One region of the Terrabacter sp. 2YAF2 genome, then DNA from elsewhere that is predicted to be linked to it. Evidence: riboswitches for the same ligand, from Rfam matches in the RefSeq annotation. Region 1 holds a riboswitch; each other region holds the start of a gene.

Region 1 (4,662 bases):
ACTCGACGGCATACGTGAACCGGCCCCAGAGCTCGTCGGAGACACCGGAGCTCGGCGAGGTCACGCCAATCCGGTCACCGGGACGGAGCGGGGCGGGGTAGCGGATCGGCATGGCCGCCATCGTGCCAGCCCTGCCGACCCGCTTCACCCCGGTTTCGGGCGGTCAGGCCTTCGCGGCGGCGAAGCCCTGCTCGAGGTCGGCGACGATGTCGTCGATGTGCTCCAGCCCGACCGACAGGCGCACCAGCCCGGGCGTGACCCCGGCGGCCAGGCGGGCGTCGTCACCACCTTGCGAGTGCGTCGTCGAGGCGGGGTGGATGACGAGCGAGCGCACGTCACCGATGTTGGCGACGTGGCTGTGCAGCGTCAGCGCCTCGACGAACTTCTTGCCCGCCTCGAGGCCGCCCTCGATCTCGAAGGAGAGCACCGCGCCAGCGCCACGCGGCGCGTACTTCTGCGCCAGCGCGTACGACGGGCTCTCGGGCAGGGACGCCCAGACCACCCGCTCGACCTGGTCGTGGCCCTGCAGGTGGGCCGCGACCTTCGCCGCGTTCTCGAGGTGCCGGTCGATGCGCAGCGAGAGGGTCTCGAGCCCCTGGGTGATGAGGAAGGCGTTGAAGGGGGCCGCCGCCGGGCCGAGGTCCCGGAGCAGCTGCACCCGCGCCTTGAGGATGTAGGCGAGGTTGGCCCCGAGCGGGCTGCCGACGCCGAGGTCGCGGGCGTAGACGAGACCGTGGTAGCTCTCGTCCGGGGTGTTGTAGGCGGGGAACTTCTCGGGGTCGGCGGCGAAGTCGAAGCTGCCGGCGTCGACGATGAGGCCGGCGATGGACGTGCCGTGGCCGCCGAGGTACTTCGTGGCCGAGTGCACGACGACGTCGGCGCCCCACTCGAACGGGCGGATGACGTAGGGCGTGGCGATGGTGTTGTCGACGACGAGCGGCACGCCGTGCTCGTGCGCGAGGGCGGCGACGCCCTCGATGTCGAGGACCTCTGCCTTCGGGTTGGCGATGGTCTCCCCGAAGAAGACCTTGGTGTTGGGCCGCACGGCTGCCCGCCAGGAGTCGAGCGAGGTGGGGTCCTCGACGAAGGTCACCTCGACGCCGAGCCGGGGGAAGGTGAACTGCAGCAGGTTCGCGGTGCCGCCGTAGAGGCTGGGGGAGGCCACGATGTGGTCGCCGGCCTCGGCGATGTTGAGCAGGGCGAGCGTGGTCGCCGACTGCCCCGAGGCCACGAGCAGGGCGCCCACACCACCCTCGAGAGCGGCGACGCGCTGCTCGACCACGTCGGCGGTGGGGTTCATGATGCGCGTGTAGATGTTGCCGAACTCCTTGAGCCCGAACAGGTTTGCTGCGTGGTCGGTGTCGTTGAACACGTAGCTCGTGGTCTGGTAGATCGGCACGGCGCGCGCTCCGGTGGCCGTGTCGGGGGTCTGTCCGGCATGGATCTGCTTGGTCTCGAAGGACCAGCTGGGGGTCTCGCTCATCGGTCGTTCTCCTCGTGCCATGTCGCTGGCCGGTCCACGACAACCGTTGTGTGCCCGGCGCACCGACGGATCGGTGCGGGAGAGAGGCTCTCCGCGCTTGCCGCGGACGAGTGTCCGTGGCCAGGTCCTCACCCGGGGCACCCCACCGCGGTTGGAGGGTTGCCGGCCAGCGAGCCGGGGCTTGTCGCTGACACTCATGACCTGCTGGGAGTCTACGTATGCGTCCGCCACCGAGAGGAGTCGCCGTCCTCATCGTGGACGCGCGCCACGTCCGGCACCCGGTGGCCGTGGCGTCGATCACGAGGACGTCCTACTAATCGAACCCACGAGTAGGATCCCTGCGTGAGCACGAATGCCGACTTCGACCTGTTCCGGACGAGCGAGGACCACGAGGCCCTGAGGGAGGCCGTCCGCGCGGTCGCCGAGGACAAGATCGCCCCGTATGCCGCCGCCGTCGACGCGGAGGCGCGCTACCCGCAGGAGGCGCACGACGCGCTCGTCGCCTCCGACTTCTTCGCACCCCACGTGCCCGAGGAGTACGACGGCGTCGGTGCCGACGCCCTCGCGACGTGCATCGTCATCGAGGAGGTGGCCCGGGTCGACGCGTCCGCCTCGCTCATCCCGGCCGTCAACAAGCTCGGCTCGCTCCCGCTCATCCTCGCCGCCAGCGACGACGTCAAGTGCCGCTACCTCCCGCCGCTCGCCCAGGGCCGCACGACGTTCTCCTACGGCCTGTCCGAGCGCGAGGCGGGCTCCGACACCGCGGCGATGAGGTGCCGGGCGCGTCAGGACGGCGACGGCTGGGTCGTCAACGGCCACAAGTCGTGGATCACCAACGCCGGTGTGTCCGAGTACTACACCGTCCTCGCGGTGACCGACCCCGACGGCCCCCGCGGCGGCAACGTCACGGCCTTCGTCCTGGAGAAGTCCGACGAGGGCTTCACCTTCGGTGAGAAGGAACGCAAGCTCGGCATCAAGGGCAGCCCGACACGCGAGCTGCACTTCGACAACGTGCGCATCCCGGGGGACCGTGTCGTCGGGCAGGTGGGTGACGGGCTGAAGATCGCACTGCGCACGCTCGACCACACGCGGGTCACCATCGGCGCCCAGGCCGTCGGGATCGCGCAGGGCGCGCTCGACCAGGCCGTCGCCTACGTCAGGGAGCGCAAGCAGTTCGGCAAGCGCATCGCCGACTTCCAGGGCATCCAGTTCATGCTCGCCGATATGGCGATGGAGCTCGAGGCCGCGCGCCAGATGGTCTACGTCGCGGCCGCGAAGTCCGAGCGCGGCGACAAGGACCTCACCTTCTTCGGGGCGGCCGCCAAGTGCTACGCCTCGGACGTGGCGATGAAGATCACGACGGATGCCGTCCAGCTGCTCGGGGGAGCCGGCTACACGACGGACTTCCCGCTCGAGCGGATGATGCGCGACGCGAAGATCACCCAGATCTACGAGGGCACCAACCAGGTCCAGCGCATCGTCATGGCCCGCCAGCTGCTCAAGGGCTGACGCGGTGTCGTCCGGTCCCGATGATGCCGCGCGCGCTTCGCTCGGCATCCCGCCCCGGGTCGAGGTGCCCTACCTGTGCACCACGGCGACGCCGATGTCGGAGCAGGCGGTCGTCGACCTGGTCCTGTCCGGTCCGGTCCCGGCCGTACGCCTCGGCAACCTCAACCTCCACGGTGTGCACCTCTACCTCACCGACCCGGCGTTCCGTCGTTACACCGACGGCGCCGACGTCGTGCTGGCCGACGGCTGGCCGGTCTGGCGTGCGCTGCGCACGGCCGACCCCACGCTCGACGCCTCCTACCGGGTGGGCAGCAGCGACTGGCTCTTCCGGATCCTCGAGCGCAACCCGAGCCTCACGGTGCTCGCCGTGGGCGCCTCGCCGGAGTCGAGCGCCCGCGCCGCGTCGGTCGTGGCCGAGCGGGCGCCCGCCGTGCGGTGGATCGCCTTCGACGGCTACGACCGGGCACAGCAGGATGCCGGCCCGGCCACGACGATCGAGCGGGCGCTGCCCCAGGCCGACCTCGTGCTCGTCGGCATGGGCATGGGGGCCCAGGAGCGGTGGATCGAGGAGCACCAGGGCCAGATGACCCACGGCGTCATCGCCAACGTCGGCGGCTGCATCGACTACGTGTCCGGCGAGCAGGTGCACACCCCGCGCTGGGTGGGGCGTGCCGGTCTGGAATGGCTCTACCGGCTCGCGGCGAACCCGAGCCGCAACGCCCGGCGCGTCTTCGTCGAGCCGGTGCAGCTGGGCGCGGTGCTGGTGCGCCAGCGCCTCGCGTCACGCCGCGGCGGTCACTCCGACCGGGCGTCGTAGCGCTCGAACCGCTCGAACCGTTCGTGGCGCCCGTCGCGCATGAGGTCGCGCCACTCACGCCACTCCTCGGGCGACCGCCGGACGCCGAGCAGGAAGGCCGAGTACACGGCATACTCCAGCGGGCGCTTGAGGCGCTTGCCCGGCTGGTTGGTCAGGTAGCCGCGGTTGCGGAAGGTGTAGAAGCGCTTCGCCCCGTCGGGCGGCAGCACGACACTGAGCGGGCCGTGGAACTCCGCTGCGCCGCTGGGGTGGATGTAGGTCGCGGCGGTCACGGTGCCGTACCGCTGGCCGGAGCGCTGGAGCCGGCGGATCATCTCGATCTCGTCGCCGCGCAGGAACAGCCGCAGGTCGGGCACACCGACCGCCTCGATGCACTCGGCGGTGAAGAGCGCCCCGTTGAAGAGCGCCGCAAAGCCCTCGAGGACGCCGTCGTGGCCCTCGGCGGCGAGGCCGCCGACGGTGGTGACCGGCTTGAGCGCGCGACGCGTCGGGAAGGCGAGTCGCTGCGGGTCGTCGTCGTTGACGACGGCGGGGGAGGCCATCGCCAGGCGCCCGTCGCCGACGTGCTCGAGCAGGGTGGCGAGGGTCGAGTCGGATCCCGGGCGGCCGTCGTCGTCGGCGAGCCAGACGTAGTCGGCCCCCAGGGCGAGCGCGTGCAGCATCCCGTACGCGAAGCCGCCGGCGCCCCCGAGGTTGCGTCGCGAGGGCAGCCACGTGGCAGGCACGGGAAGCGCCTCGACGAGGGCGCGCACCCGGTCGTCGGCGCCGTTGTCGACGACGACGACGTGCCCGGGCGGCGGCTGCTGGCCCGCGAGGGCGGCGAGCGAGCGCTCGAGCAGCTCGACCCGGTCGC
Region 2 (4,662 bases), on a different contig from region 1:
TGCGCCGGTGGCGGATGCTGATCCCTGTCGTCGTCGCGTTCGTCGTCGCTGCGACGGTCGCGGCGCCCGCCTTCCGGGCGACCTCCTCCCCGAAGGCCAGCCGCGACCTCACGGTCATGTCGGCGAACACGTGGATCGGTTCCGCCAACGCCGGGCAGCTCATGGACGCCGTGCGGTTCCACGACGTCGACGTCCTCGTCGTCACGGAGGCGACGCCCGCGATCATGCGACGGCTCGACGCCGAGGGTGCGAGCGACTACTTCACCCATCGCGAGGGGATCGCGCGGGCCAGCACGTTCACCGGGACGATGATCCTGTCGCGCTACCCGCTCTCGGTGCGCAACCCCGGCACCGACGCGGCGGTCGAGGCCACGCAGAGCGTGCAGCCCGAGGTCGACGTCACGGCGCCGGAGGGCACGGTGCGGCTCAAGGCCGCGCACCCCACGGCGCCGCTCCAGGGCGACACCGCCCAGTGGCGCGCGGGGCTGAGCGCTCTCCAGGCGTGGAAGGAGCACCTCGCCGGCGACCAGCCTGTCGTCATGGCGGGCGACTTCAACGCGAGCTTCGGTCACCCCGGTTTCCGTGACCTTGCGGAGGGACTTGACGACGCCCAGCGCACCGACGGTCAGGGCTGGGTGCGCACCTGGCCCTTCGCGGGCAACCGGTTGCCGCCGTTCGTGCAGCTCGACCACCTGCTGAGCCGGCGCCTGACGGTCGTCGCGGCCGGCCAGGTGGCGTTCAACCGGGCCGACCACGCGGCCGTGTGGGCGAGCTACCACCTGCCGGCGCGCTGACGCGCCGACGCGCGACATGGGGCCAGCCGCACCCGCCGGGGGTCACCAGGGACGGGCGACCTCGACGTCGCGCGGGTCGGTGCCCTCGACCGTCCAGCTGCCACCGGTGCGGGTCCACACCGCGCCGGTGCCGTGCTCGACCAGCCGGGCGACGGCGGCGACGAGCCGCTCGACGCCCTCGAGGGTGCTGCCGAGGCCGATGCTCGCGCGGACGGCCGTGGCCGGGCGCTCGCCCCACGGGTCCTCGAGGAGCTCGTCGACGAGCAGGTGGGCGCAGAACTTGCCGTCGCGCACGCCGATGCCGTGCTCGACGGAGAGCGCCTGCGAGACGAGGGAGGAGTCCCAGCCCTCGACGGTGAAGGCGACGACGCCGACGCGGTCGCTGTCGTCGCCGAAGATCGAGAGGACCTCGACACCGGCCACCTCGTCGAGCCCGGTGCGCAGCCGGTCAAGCAGGCGGGACTCGTGCTCCTCGATGGCCTCGCGGTGGCGGGCGATGGTCGAGCACGCCGCCGCGAGGGCGATCGCGCCGAGGACGTTGGGGCTGCCGCCCTCGTGGCGCGCCGGGCCGGTCGCCCAGGTCGTGCCGTCCTCGGTCACCGACCGGGTCGCGCCACCGCCGAGCAGGTAGGGGTGCCCGGCGTCGAGCCAGTCGGCGCGCCCGGCGAGCACCCCCGCGCCGTAGGGGGCATACGTCTTGTGGCCCGAGAACGCGACGTAGTCGGCGTCCCACGCGGCGAGGTCGATGGTGCGGTGCGCCGACAGCTGGGCCGCGTCGACGGCGATCCGGGCACCGTGCCCGTGGGCGAGGGCGGCGAGACGCTCGACGGGCCACACCTCGCCGGTGACGTTGGACGCCGCGGCGACGACGACGAGGCGGTGGCGCGACGGGTGGTCCGTCAACGCCTCCTCGAGCAGGAGGTGCGCGTCCTCGACGGTCTGCGGGACGGGGAGGCGCACCGTGCGGAAGCGCCCCCACGGCAGCAGCGTCGAGTGGTGCTCGGTGCCGAAGACGAAGACCGTCGTGCGACTCGGCAGCGCCTTGCTGAGCAGCGCCCACGAGTCCGTCGTCGAGCGGGTGAAGACGACCGAGTCGCTCTCCCGGGCGCCGACGAACGCCGCGACCTCCTCGCGGGCCTGCTCGTACCACGCGCTCGTCAGCCGTGAGGCGAAGCCCGCGCCGCGGTGCACGGAGGAGTAGGTCTCGAGCGCGCGGTTGACGGCCGCCTTGACCGTCTCGAGCGCGGGCGTCGAGGCGGCGTGGTCGAGGTTGGCGTATGCCGCGTCGCCGTGGAGCGTCGGGACACGCAGCCCCGCGCCGACGACGGTGGGCAGCGTGCGCGCCTCGGGCACGACGTGCAGCGCACGGCTGCGCACGACCGGTGCCGACGTCCCGCCACAGGGCGAGGACGCCGGGTGAGCGGCGGGGTGGGAAGAGGGACGGGTCGAGGACAGGACCGACATGCCAGTGCTCCTGGGTCATGGGACCCACCCGGTGCGGGTCCGCGCTTGCCGACCTCGATCGCACGTTCGGACCGAGGGTGGCCTGGTCGTCACCCGGAGCACCCCACCGCGGAGGAGGGTTGCTGGCCAGCGAGCCGGGGCTTGTCACTGGCACTCATGACCTGGCAAGGACGATAGGGGCCGCACCAGCCGTCTGTCCACCAGTCGGTACCGGGATGTCGCGATCTGAGACGACATCCGAGGCGCGGCCGGGCGGCGACCCACGCGAGCCACGCACTCGGCATACGGAAGCTCTCGTCGAACCCCGCAGACCGGCCACCGCTGTTGCGCGTGTGACGCGTGAGTTCAGCAGCGCCTTGACGTACGGTGCCACCATGGCGTCACGTCCGTCCAGCAGCCAGCGCTCGAGCACCACCGCGGCCACACGCGCCAAGGGGTCCTCGGGCGGTGCCACGTCGCGCCCGCCCGCAGCCCGCTCGACCCGGCCCGCGCAGCGCAAGCCCGCCGCCCGCAAACCGGCCGCCAAGGCCGCGTCCAAGGCCCGGGGCGGTGGCCTGCCCTTCCCGCTCGGCGCGATGCGCAACACGTGGATGGGCGTCTCGCACCTGGCCGGGGGAGCGGTGCGTCGCGTGGGCCACAGCGCCGCGGACCTCGAGCCGGAGCACCGCCGCGACGGCATCGGCTTCGCCCTCATCGCGCTGGCCGTCGTCGTCGCCGCCCGCGAATGGTGGGGCGTCTCCGGCACCTTCGGCGACGTCGTGCACGCGGTCTTCGCCGGCACCTTCGGTCGCGTGGCGTATGCCGTGCCGCTCGTCCTGATCGCCCTCGGCCTGCGCATGCTGCGCGCCCCCCAGGACGACGCCGCCACCAACCGCGTCGTCGTCGGCACCATCGCGCTGACCTTCGCCGCGTGCGGCCTGTCGCACCTCGCCGACGGCATCCCCAACCCGCCCGACGGCGCCGACGGCATGCGTGCCGCCGGCGGCATCCTCGGCTTCCTCGCGTCGAGCCCGCTCGCCGCGGCCGTCTCCACCTACGGTGCGGTCGTCCTGCTCATCATGCTCGGCCTCTTCGGCCTGCTCGTCGTCACGGCCACCCCGGTCAACATGATCCCGACCCGGATGCGTCAGCTCCGGGCCCTCGTCATCGACCGGGGCCACGAGGACGACCAGCACGACGACGCCGACGATGCCCCGGCGGCCGCCGTCAAGCGCGCCCGCCGCAAGCCCGTGGACCTGTCCGAGCGCGACGGCGACGAGGCCTTCCGCCAGGCAGCCCAGAAGGCCCTCGAGGACGAGGGCGCCACGGGGCCGCGCCCCGGCGAGAAGCGCGCGACCCCGCCCGGCCTGCTGGCGCCGCGCCCCGGCGGCGAGAGGAGCGGCGACAAGGGCCGCGAGAAGGTCATCGACGCGACGGACCCGAAGACCCTCGGCGCCCCCGACACGAGCAAGATCGGCCCCAAGGCCGAGCTCATCCCGCCGCCCATGTCGGAGCTGCCGGCGCGGGTCGAGCAGCTGAGCCTCGGCGGCGACATCACCTACCGGTTGCCCGACCCGGCGATGCTGACGCCAGGCCCGGCGCACAAGACGCGCAGCGAGACCAACGACCGCGTCGTCGAGTCCCTGACCAACGTCTTCGACCAGTTCGACATCGACGCCGCCGTCACGGGCTTCACGCGCGGCCCGACGGTCACGCGCTACGAGGTCGAGCTCGGCTCGGGCACCAAGGTCGAGCGCGTCACCGCCCTGTCGAAGAACATCGCGTATGCCGTCGCCTCGGCCGACGTCCGCATCCTCAGTCCCATCCCCGGCAAGTCCGCCATCGGGATCGAGATCCCGAACCTCGACCGCGAGAACGTCTCGCTCGGCGACGTGCTGCGCAGCCACACGGCGCGCGGCAACGAGCACCCGATGGTCATGGGTGTGGGCAAGGACGTCGAGGGCGCCTACGTCATCGCCAACCTCGCCAAGATGCCGCACCTGCTCGTCGCCGGTGCGACCGGCTCCGGCAAGTCGAGCTTCGTCAACTCGATGATCACCTCGATCCTCATGCGCGCCACGCCTGAAGAGGTGCGCCTCATCCTTGTGGACCCGAAGCGCGTCGAGCTCACGGCATACGAAGGCATCCCGCACCTCATCACCCCGATCATCACGAACCCGAAGAAGGCTGCCGAGGCGCTCGCCTGGGTCGTCAAGGAGATGGACCAGCGCTACGACGACCTCGCGGCGTTCGGGTTCAAGCACGTCGACGACTTCAACAAGGCGGTCCGCGCGGGCAAGGTCAAGCCGCTGCCGGGGTCCGAGCGCCAGATCACGACCTACCCCTACCTGCTCGTCGTCGTCGACGAGCTCGCCGACCTCATGATGGTCGCCCCGCGCGACGTCGAGGAGTCGGTGGTGCGCAT
Region 3 (4,662 bases), on a different contig from region 1:
TCGTCGGCGTCGACGGGCTCGACGACGACGTCCTCGAGCTCGCCGACCGGGGCGTCCGTGGGCTCGGCGTCGTCGGGGCTGTCAGCCTCGACGACGACGCCGTCGGCCGGCGTCGCGGCCTTGCTCGCCGCGGTCTTCTTCGCCGCCGTCTTCTTCGCGACCGGCTTGGCAGCCGCCTTGGCGACGCCGACGTTGGTCGCAGCCTTCTTGGTGGTGGTCTTCTTGGCGGCGGTCTTCGTCGCCGCGGTCGCGGTCGTCGTCCGTGTCGCGGACTTCGTCGCCGCGGCCGTGCTGGTGCGTGCGGTGGCCACAGTGCCTCCCTTGGTCCCTGTTCGGGTCTTCTTCGTCGTGCTGGCGTGGGGCGCGTCGACGACGATCTCGATGTCGTGGGCCTCGAGCGTGGTGAGGACCGGCTTCATCTGCTTCAGGTCCAGACCGGCATCGACCTGGGCGCGGGCGATCTCCGTTCCGGTGATGGTGCCGTCAGTGCTGCCCTTGACCAGGAGCTGCATGATCGCCTCGTGCTGGAACACCTTCGGCAGGGTCTTCGGAGCTCCAGCGGTTGTTGCCTTGGGCACGGATGCAGTCGCCTTTCGTCGCAGGCCTCGTCGGTTGATCACCCCGGTTTCGGGCATGCATCATCACAACGAAGAAGAATGGGGTTTGGTGCCGGGAGGGCGTGGCCTGTCGGAGTCGATCCCTGTCTCGAGCTCTCGGTGCGCCTGGTGCGATCCGGTACTCCGACATTATAAAACGGCACACGCCATCTGAGCGAACGGACGGCGAACCCGCGCACGGCGCTGATCGGCTGACGAGGCCGATGGGACCCGCCCACAGGCGACCCCCGACGCGTCACTCGCCCTTGACCGCCAGGACGGGACAGCTCGCGTCGAGCAGGATCCGCTGCGCGTTGGAGCCGAGGATGAGCTTGCCCACCGGGCTGCGGCGCCGAAGCCCGATGACGATGAAGTCGGCCTTCTCCTCCTCGGCGACGGAGATGAGGTCCTCGGCGGGGTCGTTGCCCCGGACCAGCTGCCGCACCTCGTGCTCGAGCCCCTTCTCCTCGAGGATCGCCTGCACGCGGGCAAGCTCGCTCTCGAACTCCCTGGCCTCGTCCGCGTCAAAGTCCTTGCCTCCACGGTGGGAGCTGATGACGACGAGCTTCGCACCGCGCAGGACGCATTCCTCGGCGGCTCGCTTGAGCGCCGCGCGACCTTCTTTGGTGGCGACATAACCAACGACGATGGCCACTTTCCCGGACCTCCTTGGGACGGAAACAACCAGTGCTCGCACCGTACCCGATATCGAGGCACGTCCGGTGCGTCCCGCGCGCACCGCGCAGACGTGCCCAGCCGGGTTCAGCCGCGGCGGCGGTCCAGCGCGCCTCGGATGATCCGGCCCACCTGCTCCTCCTCGATGAGGAATCCGTCGTGGCCGAAGTCGGAGACGATGTGCGCACGCTCGGAGAAGGGCAGGGCGGCGTGCAGCTCGTCCGAGAGGCGCGGTGGGTAGAGGCGGTCGGTGTCGACCGACACGATGGTGCAGTCGGCGCTGACGCGGCCCAGGGCTGCCGGCAGACCGCCCCGGTCCCGGCCCACGTCGTGGGAGTTCATCGCCTCGGTCAGGACGACATAGGAGTTCGCGTCGAAACGTCGCGCCAGCTTGCCGGCGTGGTGGTCGAGGTAGGACTCGACGGCAAAGCGACCTCGGTCACCGGCGCGCAACGGGTCCTCGCCGAGCTGGGCGGAGCGCCCGAAGCGCTCGTCGAGCTCGGACTCCGTGCGGTAGGTGATGTGGGCGATGCGACGCGCGAGACCCAGGCCGGTGTCCGGGCGGCGGTCGCTCGAGTAGTAGTCCCCGCCCGCGAAGTCGGGATCGTGACGGATGGCCAGCAGCTGCGGCTGGCACCAGGCGATCTGGTCGGCGGTGGCGCGGGCGGTCGAGGCGAGGACGATGCACCGGTCGACGTCGTCAGGATGCGTGACCGCCCACTCGATCGCTCGCATGCCGCCCATCGAGCCGCCCACGACGGCAGCGACCCGGCGGATGCCCAGGTGGTCGAGGAGCAGACGCTCGGCTGTGACCTGGTCACGGACGGTGACGTAGGGGAACCGACTCCCCCAGGGTTGGCCGTCCGGGGCGGGAGTCGACGGGCCGGTGCTGCCCTGGCAGCCGCCGAGGACGTTGGAGGCGATGACGAACCACTCGTCGGGGTCGACCGGGCCGCCCTCGGCGACCAGGGAGTTCCACCATCCGGGTGATGGGTGCCCCGGCCCCGCCTCACCGACGACGTGGCTGTCGCCGGTCAGCGCGTGCTCGACGAGCACGACGTTGTCGCCCGCGTCGTTGAGCCGGCCCCACGTCTCGTAGGCGATGCGGACGTCTGGCAGCACACCTCCGCGCTCGAGCTCCACGTCACCGATGTGGACGAACTGCCGCGCACCCACGGGATCGCCGTCGCGCCAGGCACCGTCCGGTTCGCGCCGTGCAGGCACCGTGGTCTCGTCGCCCCGGTCCGCCGTCCTCGGCCCAGCCGTTGCGTGACCGGACGACGGCGGGGCGACGCCCTCGGACGGCGCAGTGCCAGCGGCAGCGTGCCGCGCGGGACGACGCGAGCTCGGCTTCCGGTGGGTGACGGTCATCGGGGTACTCCTCGGTCCTCGCGCTTGCACGCACCCGGGACGAGCGCGGCCAGGTCCTCACCCGGGGCACCCCACCGCGTAGGAGGGTTGCCGACCAGCGAGCCGGGGCTTGTCGCTGGTACTCGTGACCTGGTCAAACCATACGCGAGACGCCCCCCGGAGGAGATCGGCCGGTCCACGACATGGACGCCCCCGCGGGCCGGGTGCGCCGAGGGGTCACGCGCAGCGGGACGGCCGGAGGCCGTGGTCGAGCGACCGGCGCACCAGTCGGCTCAGCCGGTGGTCGGGCTCGAGGTCGAGCGCATGGTCGACCGCCACTCCGGCCCGCGCCCCGTCGCCACACCACCACGCGAGCGCCGCGACGACCGAGAGCAGCGGTGCTGCGTGCACAGCCGGGGTGAGTCGGCACACGGGCTCGAGGCGTCCGAGCACCAGGCGCGGCAACGTGGCCTCGTCCCAGTCCTCCCAGCTCTCACCGGTCTCGCGTCCGCGGACTCCGTCGGGGCCGGCGGGCCGGTCGGCGGCGTCACCCGCCGGGGCGTCGGACTCCACTCCCGGGACGCCGCCGGGCGCAGGCGCCGACCCGAGGTCGAGCAGCTCGTGGAGGGCCCGCAGCGCCTCGCGATCCGAAGCGGTGAGCCGCGACGCGACGTCGCCACCCGTCCCGCCGCCGTCGCCCGTGACGTCGCCTGCTTGGCCCCAGGCCGAGTCACGCGCTGAATCGAGTCCTGCGTCGCCGGCCGTCGGGGCGAGTCGCAGCTCCGGACCGAGAAGCACGTCCAGCATGACGACGAGGTCGTCAGGGAACGTGTCGAGCGGCACCGTGCCCGGGCACAGCCATCCGATGAGGGCGTCCCGGACCTCGACGTCGCGGAGCGGCCCCACGAGGGACGGCAGCCAGTGCTCGATGCCGTAGCCCTCGATGTCACCGTTCAGCACCCCACCCCAAGCGACCAGTGAGTCGTTGACGAGGAACTGGCGCGCGGACGGGTCGCCGCCCTCCAGCACTCCGAGCCCGGTGCTCGCAGAGCTCGCGCGCCGCGGGAACCGACGGCGCCTGCCGGCTGGGCCCGGCAGGTCGCTCACCGACCCTCCAGCGGCCCGGTAGCGGCGCTGCCAGTCCTCGATGGCCGCCAGGGCCAGGTCGTGCCGGGGCTCGGACGGTGCGAGCGGCTCGACGAGTCGGGCCAGCTCGTCGCGGTCCGGGAGCACCGCGTGCCCGAGTGCCACGTAGCTCGCAACGGCAGGCACGTCGGCCTGCTCGGGCAGGAGCCAGCCCTCGTCGGGGCAGCAGTCGCACCCGACGGAACGCCAACGGCCGTCGCGGACGACGAGGCGCTCCCGGACCATGACTCGATCGGCGGAGATGCTGTCGGCGATGGCCTCGAGCAGGGGAAGGGACTCGTCGGGCATGTCCTCGAAGCCCACGAGGGCCACGGACGAAGGCGCCCCCTGGAGCAGGGTCGGCACGGTCTGCTCAGCTGCCTCCTCGGCCAACTGCGCGTCGACGAGATCGAGGCGGGCCACCAGTCCGAGTCGTTTGCCGTGGAAGCAGACCACGACGACGCTGCGTGCCGGCTGGAAGCCCAGGTGGAAGGGGATGATGGTCAGCAGCTCGGCCGGCCCGGACAGTGAGATCTTCGGCATGCACCGAGCCTCGCCCCCGCCTTCCGCCGGGGACAGGCCCGTCGGCTGGCCTGTGGACGAGCGCCTGTCACGCCGAGGAGGTGTGGATCGAGCGCCGCGAGGGTTCACCGCATCCTGACGTCAACGTGCCCTCGCTCACGCAGTCCGGGGTGACCACAACCACCCTGGGCCGGTCCCCTCCGGTCAGGGCAGGCGAGGTCGTGGGCGAAGGAGGCCACCCAGGGCGGCATCCACCCCCGGGGCAGCAACGGAGAAGGGCCCCGGCACCGGCCACCGAGTCTCCCGACCGGCGACGTCGCGAACCACGGCGCCGGCTTCCGCCGACAGCAGGAGCGCCGCGAGGTGGTCCTCCGGTTGGAACTCCCCGATCACC

The links. A riboswitch is a leader RNA that binds a small molecule or an ion and turns the genes downstream of it on or off. The one in region 1 is predicted to bind S-adenosylmethionine.
Region 2: another riboswitch for S-adenosylmethionine. It lies ahead of AB4030_RS09910 (aminotransferase class V-fold PLP-dependent enzyme); the one in region 1 lies ahead of AB4030_RS18105 (bifunctional o-acetylhomoserine/o-acetylserine sulfhydrylase).
Region 3: another riboswitch for S-adenosylmethionine. It lies ahead of metX (homoserine O-acetyltransferase MetX); the one in region 1 lies ahead of AB4030_RS18105 (bifunctional o-acetylhomoserine/o-acetylserine sulfhydrylase).

Annotation. Positions count from the first base shown of each region.
Region 1 is NZ_JBFRFG010000019.1:43,995-48,656, forward strand. Features, by position in the region: gene AB4030_RS18100 (S66 family peptidase) at 1-112, opposite strand, end outside; gene AB4030_RS18105 (bifunctional o-acetylhomoserine/o-acetylserine sulfhydrylase) at 164-1,483, opposite strand; SAM riboswitch class IV at 1,572-1,685, opposite strand; gene AB4030_RS18110 (acyl-CoA dehydrogenase family protein) at 1,826-2,992, shown strand; gene AB4030_RS18115 (WecB/TagA/CpsF family glycosyltransferase) at 2,997-3,809, shown strand; gene glfT1 (galactofuranosyltransferase GlfT1) at 3,788-4,662, opposite strand, start outside.
Region 2 is NZ_JBFRFG010000006.1:240,846-245,507, forward strand. Features, by position in the region: gene AB4030_RS09905 (endonuclease/exonuclease/phosphatase family protein) at 1-794, shown strand, start outside; gene AB4030_RS09910 (aminotransferase class V-fold PLP-dependent enzyme) at 837-2,171, opposite strand; SAM riboswitch class IV at 2,295-2,420, opposite strand; gene AB4030_RS09915 (DNA translocase FtsK 4TM domain-containing protein) at 2,633-4,662, shown strand, end outside.
Region 3 is NZ_JBFRFG010000012.1:80,483-85,144, forward strand. Features, by position in the region: gene AB4030_RS14365 (RNA polymerase sigma factor) at 1-512, opposite strand, end outside; gene AB4030_RS14370 (universal stress protein) at 853-1,251, opposite strand; gene metX (homoserine O-acetyltransferase MetX) at 1,359-2,642, opposite strand; SAM riboswitch class IV at 2,658-2,772, opposite strand; gene AB4030_RS14380 (DUF4192 family protein) at 2,859-4,289, opposite strand; gene AB4030_RS14385 (inositol monophosphatase family protein) at 4,473-4,662, opposite strand, start outside.